Regions from separate parts of the Bacteroides sp. BFG-637 genome, predicted to be linked through region 3. Evidence: riboswitches for the same ligand, from Rfam matches in the RefSeq annotation. Region 3 holds a riboswitch; each other region holds the start of a gene.

Region 1 (2,202 bases), 1.9 Mb from region 3:
TTATCTAACAGGGCGCGATGTTAATAAAAAATAAATTTGTTAGGATATAGAATGTGTCCTTTTTACTCTTTTTCGGGATTTGGTTTGCTCATTCCTAGCAGCGCTTCTTTTAGCTTATCTTCGGGTATAGTGAGAACGAAGCCTTGTATTTCATATACAGGTTTCCTCTTTTTCTTCTCCTTCTTAGGTTTGTCCTTCTTTATGTCTTTGTTATTTGCCATAATATCTAAGCTGCTGCATATTGCAAAAGTAATTCAATTCTTTCATTTCTGCTAATTTTTCGGGTGTTAAATCTGAAAACAAATTCGTCAACGTACTTTTGTAGATACTTCTTGCTGACATGAATATACGTACCTTTAATCGTTCTTTTGAAAACAGACCATGCGTTTTCGATTCTATTTGTTGTGACTTCGATAATCTCTCCGTCATCGGTTACTAAGAGCATCCCATAGAATTTCTTACTATGATCTACTGATAACTGTCCATATTCCTCTTCTAATCCTTTGTAGCTCCATCCGTCAGTGTAGATTGTGCTTCCTACTTCAACATTCTTCTTTACAATAGGAACTAGGGTACTTGCTTGGGTGTTCGGAACAACCATTGCGAAAATCTTCCCGTTTCTTTCCAAAGCACCGAATACAGGAACTTTATCCTTATAGCTACGTCCTTGACTTTTTTCGACTTTCTTATCTTTGTGGCGATTAATATTCTTTCCACCTACAAATGTTTCGTCAATCTCAACTTCACCGGATAACTTCTGATTGTTCTCTTTAGCCATTGAAACTCTTATCCTATGAAGCATATACCAAGCCGTTTTTTGTGAAATCTTTAAATCATCGGCTAGCTGATATGAAGAAATACCACCTTTATTATTGATAAGCATAGAAATAGCGTATAACCAATCTCTAAAATCCATTTTGGAATTAGCAAAGAATGTTTTAGTTCTATAAGTGAAGTACTTCCCAGTATTCTTGCACTTGTATTTACCGTTCTTGCATTTGTACACTTTAGATGTCGGATCGAATGGGGAAACCACTCCATCTTTCCATCTTATTTTCTCATAGAATCTAATTGCGCTTTCTTCATCGGGGAAGGAAGCTCTGAACTCTATAATGCTTTGTCTTTCCCTTCTCTTTTTCATAACGCTTATCTTTTAATCTGTTACAATATAGTGAAAATAAACGAGATATGCAAATAATATGGTAAATATTTTCGTAGAAGAATAGAAAATATTATCTTTGTATCAATACAAAAAAAGGATGCCATAATAGCATCCTTATAATTAAAAGTTATAGTAAACTAATGCGGTGTAACTTTAGTATTCACTGCCAAAGTAAATATCAAGAAGTTGAATAGAGTTTCACAGCAGCGGGACTGTCCGGGATTTACACCCGATTCCCTTTTAATTCAGATAGTTGATATGGCTATCTGAAACCAATTCGGGGGCAAAGATAGCGAATTTATATAGAACCCAAATGAATGCTACCTATTTATTTTATACACAGTCTGATTCTTGTCGGATATCTGTTTGTTTATTTGATGCGTACTCTCATCTCCTGCGCATCGAACGTGACTGATTCATTGCGGAAAAGTCTTTCTATATGTCCGCTGGTCACCATTTCCTGAGTAGGTAGTGTGTACATCTGCGGATTATCTATGAGCATGATGGAGTCGCAGAGCGATAAGGCGATGTCGAGGTCATGAGTGGAGAACAAGATGCATTTGCCCTCGTCCTGTGCCAGTTTCTTTAAAAGTAAACAGAGCTCGTAGCGGTTGGGTAAGTCCAGGAAGGCGGTCGGCTCATCAAGCAGGATGACGGGAGTATCCTGTGCAAGGGCACGGGCAATCATGATTCGCTGACATTCGCCATCGGACATTTTGTCCATTGTCTTTTCTGCATAACCGGACATACCGACTAGCTGCATAGCGTCGTCCACTCGCTTTTGGTCTTCCGGTTGCAGTTGACCGATCCAGTTGGTGTAGGGAGCACGTCCTAAAGCTACTACATCTTTACAGCGGAGATTGGCGATGCGTACTTTATCGGTGGTGACAAAGCTGATATTCCGGGCTAATTTTTCCGGTTTCAATGAAGCTATGTTTTTTCCTTGCAGAGTAATTTCTCCTGATTGAGGCTTTTCCAATCCCATCATAGCACGGAGCAGGGTACTTTTTCCCGTCCCGTTACGTCCCAGCAGGGCGACG
Region 2 (2,202 bases), 3.5 Mb from region 3:
TTGATAGCTACAGTACATACGCTGTCACCTAAACCGCTTAAGTCCACTTGGCTCCAACCAGTACGGATTTGATTGGCCAAGCCTGATTCTGCATCCTTACTGGAATCGAAGTTTGCCAAATAGTATTCTACTTCCTTACCTGTAGGTTTACCCGTCGCATCCAACGCAACAAATACCACCTTAAACCATCCTTTTTGTGCCGACAAAGAGCCTTGTGTAAACGAGTTGCCATCCTTCATGACCAAGTAGGTATAAGTTGTATTGCAGACCCATACACTGTTGAATTTGCCATATTTCGGTGTACCCTTAACTGGCTTCTTTGGAATTTCGACTTTATATCCGGTTGCATTGGTCAAGTAAATCTTGGCGCACTTGTCATAGGTTGCTCCCGCATCATTGTATGAATCGCTATAACCGAAAGCAACGGCAAAATTTTTACCGCTATGACCGCCATTCTTATCATAAACGCTACATTGATTCTCATAATCACCCTGTGTCAGATTATGGAAATTAGAGATGGCAAAACCACCATTCCAAAACTCATATTCCCAAGGCTGTCCGCTTACCCATTCTTGTTCCAAATAGTTAATCGGGAACTGAATGTACGTACCGGTTTGCCCGATTTGAGTGATGTAGCCGGTCGTTACCTGCTTGCCGTTGGCCGTGGCAGAATAGAGATTGTTTCCATACTGGTCAGAAGCCATTACGCTGGAAGGTACGTTATCAAAATTGATAAGCGCATTGGTAGAACTTATCGCGCGGGTTTGAATCGCACTCTCCTCATACGGAGCAAGGAAGTCATCATCGGACGAACATCCTGTGAACACTGCGGCGGCCATTGCTACAACAGCCATTGCCAAGAATTTAAGATTCTTTTTCATAACTCAATTATTAAAAGTTAAACAAAAAAGTTTAATTACACATTCGTTTTCCTTGCGATAGATTTGCAACGAATGAGAAATCGGTTATCAAAAAGAATATTAGGTGTCTTTGGACGAGCCTCTGTTCATTTTAATCTAATGCCAATTATCCCGTGGTCACTAAATCATATCTCATCAAGCAGGTCTTCTGGCTCATCCCGCTTATCGCGCCTTCCCAGCTTTCACCAGTGGCAAAGAGTGCGATAAACTTTAATAGGACTTACAGCTGCGAGTACAGCTCCGGATTTTCACCGGGATTCCCTTTTAATTCCATTCGACGCTTCGATTGGAAACTTGACTGGTGCAAAGTTAATGGTTATTTTTTAATCTCGTTTCTTTTTCCCTAATTTTTATTTCAAGAAAAGATTATTTTATAGTGCGAATTGTATTTTCATGCCAACTAAACATTTATAACAACTATGAATAGTCCTTCCCCTTTATGAATAATAACATTTCTCAATTATGGCTTTTTCTCATCTCACGTCAGCAATTCTCTTCGGAGAGGTTTTCTATGCAAAGGTACAGCGTGCGTCCGGTCGTCAAGTACCGCTTTCGCTAACGGTTCCCGGATATTCTTCACGGCAGCCTTCCGCAAATCGAAGATGGGCTTTTAGCCCCCGTCTCGTTGCAGAACAAAGCCGGTCGAGCCGGGTTTTGCCCTTGCACTCGGCGGTTGGGTATTCCGTTCCATCCCGTACACTGTTTACTTGCCTTATCCGTCCTTTTTCCGCTGTCAGTCCTGCATAAAAATCATTCCCCGACGAGAAGCCGAAGAGCTTCAAGAAAAGGGAAACAAGAAAATGTTTGACAATCTAAAATTTACAATTATGCACAGCAGGATTTTTCAAATTTCAACGGAGCCGATAGACAAAGAAAACTATCTGAATGAGGACACACTCCAGCAAGGAGACGGGAGCTTCTATGACTATTGTTCAGAAATAGACGAGGAAAACCGTAAAGAGGATATTGCCAATTTGGTCAATCATGCCTTACCCAACGGAATGTTCGAGCTTATATCCGATGACACCATGCGCTATAATGGTGGAATAGAGCAATGGAAAGAGGAGTATGTCGCCAATATCAAAAAGAGAGCGGATGCTCTTACGGTAGATAATATGTTGGAATGGGGTTCGACCTATTATCTCAAACAGGCAGTAGAAAATCCGTTGGATGTCGCCTATCATTTCTATTTGGATGGCGACGGCTGCCAGTCTTTTGCCGAACAGTCCTTTGCGTTTATGGAGTTTGTTTGTAGGCTTGAACCGGGAACGATACTCTACAT
Region 3 (2,202 bases):
CTCCTGATTCAATTTTTCCGCATCACCTGTTACTTTAGGATGAAACATATCCTTGAAATCAATCTCTAAATGGATACTGTCACCCGGATGCACATATAAATGCTCTGCATAGTTACGAATAGAAACCTCCCGTATTTTAGCATAAACAGGAAAAGTAAAATAGAAAGAACCATCCTCTTGAATGGGAGTACGGTACTGATTTTCCATATCTCTGAAAAATGGAATAATAAGTGTCAGTTCTTTTTCTTGTGGATAAAATTCACGGTTCAAAACTTTACCTGTGATAATAATCTCTTCAGCATATTCTTCCGGAAAATCATAAACGGTTTCTGTCTGATTGGAAATATCCGGCTGAAAGTTACTTTGCACTTTTTGCCGACAACTAATAAATAATATAAATATCGGCAAAAAAACGAATAGGCAGTGTTTCATTCTCATAGGGTGTTATTGGTGTATTAATAAATACTTACGCGAATATAGCTATTAAATTCAGCATTTTACATCGTATCCTGTTAAATAAACCTTTACTACACAATTATCAGATAATGCAAAATGATATTATATAAAACGGAAACAATATTGTATTAATTACAATTTTCATTATCTTTGTTTCCGAATCGGTTCCGGATGACCTTTCGGTTGTTTTGGATTAAAAGGGAACCGGGTGTAAATCCCGGACAGTCCCGCTGCTGTGAATCTCTATAACTTTCTGATAAAGACTTTTGCCACTGGCTGTGAATTGTAGGCCGGGAAGGGATCAGGAAGGGAGTTAGTCAGAAGACCTGCCATTCATTAAAGACTGTTTCTACTCGTGGGATTAGGGATACAGTTCGAAACTATACAACAACATATTTTATAAAGTTCTCATGCAAATAACCAAAAGAAATGGGACGACGGAATCCTATAACAGGGAGAAAATTGCCGTTGCAATTAAAAAAAGCTTCGCCAGTACAGGCCAGGAAATAATAGAAGAAACCATTCAGGAAATGGTGAATGAAGTAGAACAGTTTGTACATAGTAATAGTGCAAACTGCAATGTGGAGCGCATACAGGATGAAGTGGAACGCTGCCTGATGGAGCATGGCTTTTATGCAGAAGCTAAAAACTATATTCTCTATCGCTGGCAACGCACGGAGCGCAGAAAAGCGATCAACGATATCACCACAGGGACGGGCAATCCACAAATAATGGATGTGCTAAAGGAAATACAGAAAGACTTTACCAGTAATGAATATAGTCTGACTGTGTTGGCGGAAAAGTTCTCCAGTTTCTGCAAACCGGAAATGTCGTCAGACGAACGCTTGTCGGCACTCGTCAAAGCTGCGGTAGAACTGACCACGCAGGAAGCACCGGACTGGGAGTTTATAGCCGCGCGGTTACTCAACTTTCAACTGACAGAAAAGCAGGAAAAACAGGCAAGAATTTCAGATATACATTCATTCTATGAGAAATTACGTTATCTAACGAATGAAGGTTTATATGGCAGCTATATCCTGGATTCTTATTCACAACAGGAAATAGAAGAAGCTGCAGGATTTATCTGTCCGGAAAGGGATAAACTGTTTAATTATTCAGGGCTGGACCTGCTCTCCAAACGTTACCTGATCCGTACTCACTCACACGAACCTATGGAGTCTGTGCAGGAAATGTACTTGGGGATAGCCTTACATCTTGCCATGCCGGAGAAACGCGATCGGTTGCAATGGGTAAGAAAGTTCTATGACTTATTGAGCAAGCTGGAAGTAACGATGGCAACTCCTACCCTTTCCAATGCCCGTAAACCTTATCATCAACTTTCCAGTTGTTTTATTGATACGGTGCCTGACAGTTTGGAAGGCATTTACCGCAGTATAGACAATTTTGCCATGGTCAGCAAGTTTGGTGGAGGTATGGGAATGTATTTCGGGAAGGTGCGTGCTGCGGGTGGAAACATCCGAGGTTTCAAAGGTGTGGCAGGTGGAGTAATCCGATGGATGAAACTCGTGAATGATACTGCCGTAGCCGTCGATCAGTTAGGAATGCGTCAGGGGGCTGTAGCTGTATATCTGGATGTATGGCATAAAGACTTGCCGGAATTTCTTCAACTCCGTACGAATAATGGGGATGACCGCATGAAAGCTCATGATATATTTCCCTCCGTATGCTACCCGGACTTGTTCTGGCAAATGGCAAAAGAAGATTTGAATAAGCAGTGGTATTTGT
Region 4 (2,202 bases), 1.7 Mb from region 3:
AATGTTTCGCGTTCGGCTTCGGTGGACTTGATAGACGGAAGATATTCTTTAATCAATGTGCGAATGGATTTCTCATCGGCCTGATGTCCGTTTTCCATGGCGACATAGAAATTGATGAACGATGCCAGATGCTTGCGGAAAGATTTGGCCACACCTTTTGCCATGAAGAAATCGAAAGCAGGAATTGCCTGTCCGCCGTGTTGCTCATTCTGGTTCGTCTGGAAGATAATGGTAGCCAGCGTAGCATAACTCTGGATGCTTTGCGGGGTACGGATACTGCCGTTCTTTGTGCGGAAACCGCGTTCAAAGAGGTCGTCCATATCATATTGGATACAGGTTGTCGTCTTTGTCGGATAATAGTCCAAGTCGTGGATGTGAATATCTCCCAACTGGTGTGCTTCGGCAAAACGTTTCGGCAACAAGTATTTATACGTATAATCTTTGGTTACTTCGGAAGCGAACGTCATCATCTGGCCGGCAGGCGTGTGACTGCTCATGTTGGCATTGCTCAAGTTGACATCGTTCTTGTCGATAGCAACGATGCCGTCCATCACTTGCTTCATCTGGGTTTTCTTATCGCGCTCCGTATTCCGCCATTCGCGATAAATAATATATTTCTTCGCTACTTCCGGGCGTACTTTCATCAACGACTTTTCTACTAAATCCTGAATCTCTTCTACGGTAATAGTAGGAGTTGTAAACTGACTGATTACGTTCATAGTGATGTCAGCCACCAACTGCTGCTCATCCTGAAAACCGGTTGCACTGAATGCCTTACTGATTGCATTCTTAATCTTACTGATAGAGAAATCTTCTCTTTTACCATCACGTTTGATGATACAAATTTCCGCGTAGTTCATAACTTTAACTCCCGAAAGCTTATTAAATTAAAAATTGAAAATTGAAAATTAAAAAATTCCGGCAGGTCTTCTGACTTATCTCTCCCTCGCAACACCTTCCCACACCGATGTCGATGCAGTGGCATATTGTGCGGATTCTTAGAGAATTACAGCAGCGGGTACTGTCGCCGATTTACACAGCGTTCCCTCATTGACTAAACCTCTTTTAGCTCCGAAACCGGATACAAAGATAGAAGATTATCTAATAGCTTGGTTAGCTTTTAACATTAAATTTTGGGAAACTTTTCTTTCTCGCTGATATAGAAAGTTTTCCAAAACGGAAAACTTTTTTCTGATTTTAACGCAAGAAGTATTCTGTTTTCATTCATCTTTTTTCCGGAAAACAGACATCTCACAGGACACCTATCCCCTATTGCAGCTACAAAAGTGGGAAATTATTTTCTTTTGTTCTATACAAAATCAAAGAAATATTTCTGCCTTTTAAAAATTACTACTGATTTTTTCTTTTTCACTATGTTTCCGAAAAAGGATTTTCGGAATACGAAAAAAGAAAAGCTGCCTCGTTCATTCGAGACAGCTTTTCACTTATTCCTTAACCTTACGTTTACTCTATGAATGGCTACACGTTTTTACCTGTTACGCGAGCTACGTGCGGGCGACACGTCTTACATATTTACGCTATTCGGTTTCATACCTTTTTCAGATACGCCAACTCTTTTCTATCTGGCTAGTCCTTTTCTATCTGGCTAGTCCTTTTCTACCTTACCGTTTCTCCGGTGGCGGAAACGCAAAACTGCTTCAAGAATATCCAGCAACTTTTCCAATAATAATCTCATCCGTTTTCTTTTAAAGGTTAATAATCCGTTTTAAATACCTGTCACTAATTAATTACTATCTTTTTCCAGGCACGGATTACACAGATTAACACGGCTACTTTGCAGCAATGACAACACTAAAGACCGTGAAATCCGTGTAATCCGTGCCTAAATTATTGTATAAACAAATTCGGTTAAGCGGCCGGATCCGGAGCTTCGCCTCCTCCGCCACCAGGTTCGTTGCCGTCATCCGGGTCTTTGTCAATGACGTCGTCGGCAACAAACGAACCCGCTACATCCTTGATGTGCACAAATTCCACTCCAGTGGTCAATGCGCGGGTAGCACTTCCGTTAGCGGCACGGGTGTATTCAGGGGTAAACTGACAACGCAATGAAGTGATCTGCGAACTGCTGACCTTACTCTCCAACTCCACTCCTTTTCCTCCTGCTTTGGCAATCATAGTAAATGTCCCCAAGCCTTCGAGGCGCACCGTGCGACTGTTGAGCAACTGTTCACGCATCACCGA

Evidence for each region. A riboswitch is a leader RNA that binds a small molecule or an ion and turns the genes downstream of it on or off. The one in region 3 is predicted to bind cobalamin.
Region 1: it holds a riboswitch for cobalamin, as region 3 does, so the genes downstream of both, NXX38_RS26245 (IS1595 family transposase) here and NXX38_RS18420 (ribonucleoside-diphosphate reductase subunit alpha) in region 3, are expected to answer to the same signal.
Region 2: it holds a riboswitch for cobalamin, as region 3 does, so the genes downstream of both, NXX38_RS05420 (DUF4465 domain-containing protein) here and NXX38_RS18420 (ribonucleoside-diphosphate reductase subunit alpha) in region 3, are expected to answer to the same signal.
Region 4: it holds a riboswitch for cobalamin, as region 3 does, so the genes downstream of both, NXX38_RS25520 (anaerobic ribonucleoside triphosphate reductase) here and NXX38_RS18420 (ribonucleoside-diphosphate reductase subunit alpha) in region 3, are expected to answer to the same signal.

What each region holds. Positions count from the first base shown of each region.
Region 1 is NZ_JANUPD010000002.1:6,645,427-6,647,628, reverse strand. It holds gene NXX38_RS26255 (hypothetical protein) at 1-34, shown strand, start outside; gene NXX38_RS26250 (hypothetical protein) at 63-221, opposite strand; gene NXX38_RS26245 (IS1595 family transposase) at 227-1,141, opposite strand; cobalamin riboswitch at 1,300-1,454, opposite strand; gene NXX38_RS26240 (ABC transporter ATP-binding protein) at 1,533-2,202, opposite strand, start outside.
Region 2 is NZ_JANUPD010000002.1:1,263,816-1,266,017, reverse strand. It holds gene NXX38_RS05420 (DUF4465 domain-containing protein) at 1-881, opposite strand, end outside; cobalamin riboswitch at 1,041-1,233, opposite strand; gene NXX38_RS05415 (hypothetical protein) at 1,460-1,702, opposite strand; gene NXX38_RS05410 (hypothetical protein) at 1,748-2,202, shown strand, end outside.
Region 3 is NZ_JANUPD010000002.1:4,764,610-4,766,811, reverse strand. It holds partial or broken gene NXX38_RS18425 (TlpA family protein disulfide reductase) at 1-432, opposite strand, end outside; cobalamin riboswitch at 602-805, shown strand; gene NXX38_RS18420 (ribonucleoside-diphosphate reductase subunit alpha) at 867-2,202, shown strand, end outside.
Region 4 is NZ_JANUPD010000002.1:6,450,830-6,453,031, forward strand. It holds gene NXX38_RS25520 (anaerobic ribonucleoside triphosphate reductase) at 1-860, opposite strand, end outside; cobalamin riboswitch at 903-1,097, opposite strand; gene NXX38_RS25525 (HU family DNA-binding protein) at 1,870-2,202, opposite strand, start outside.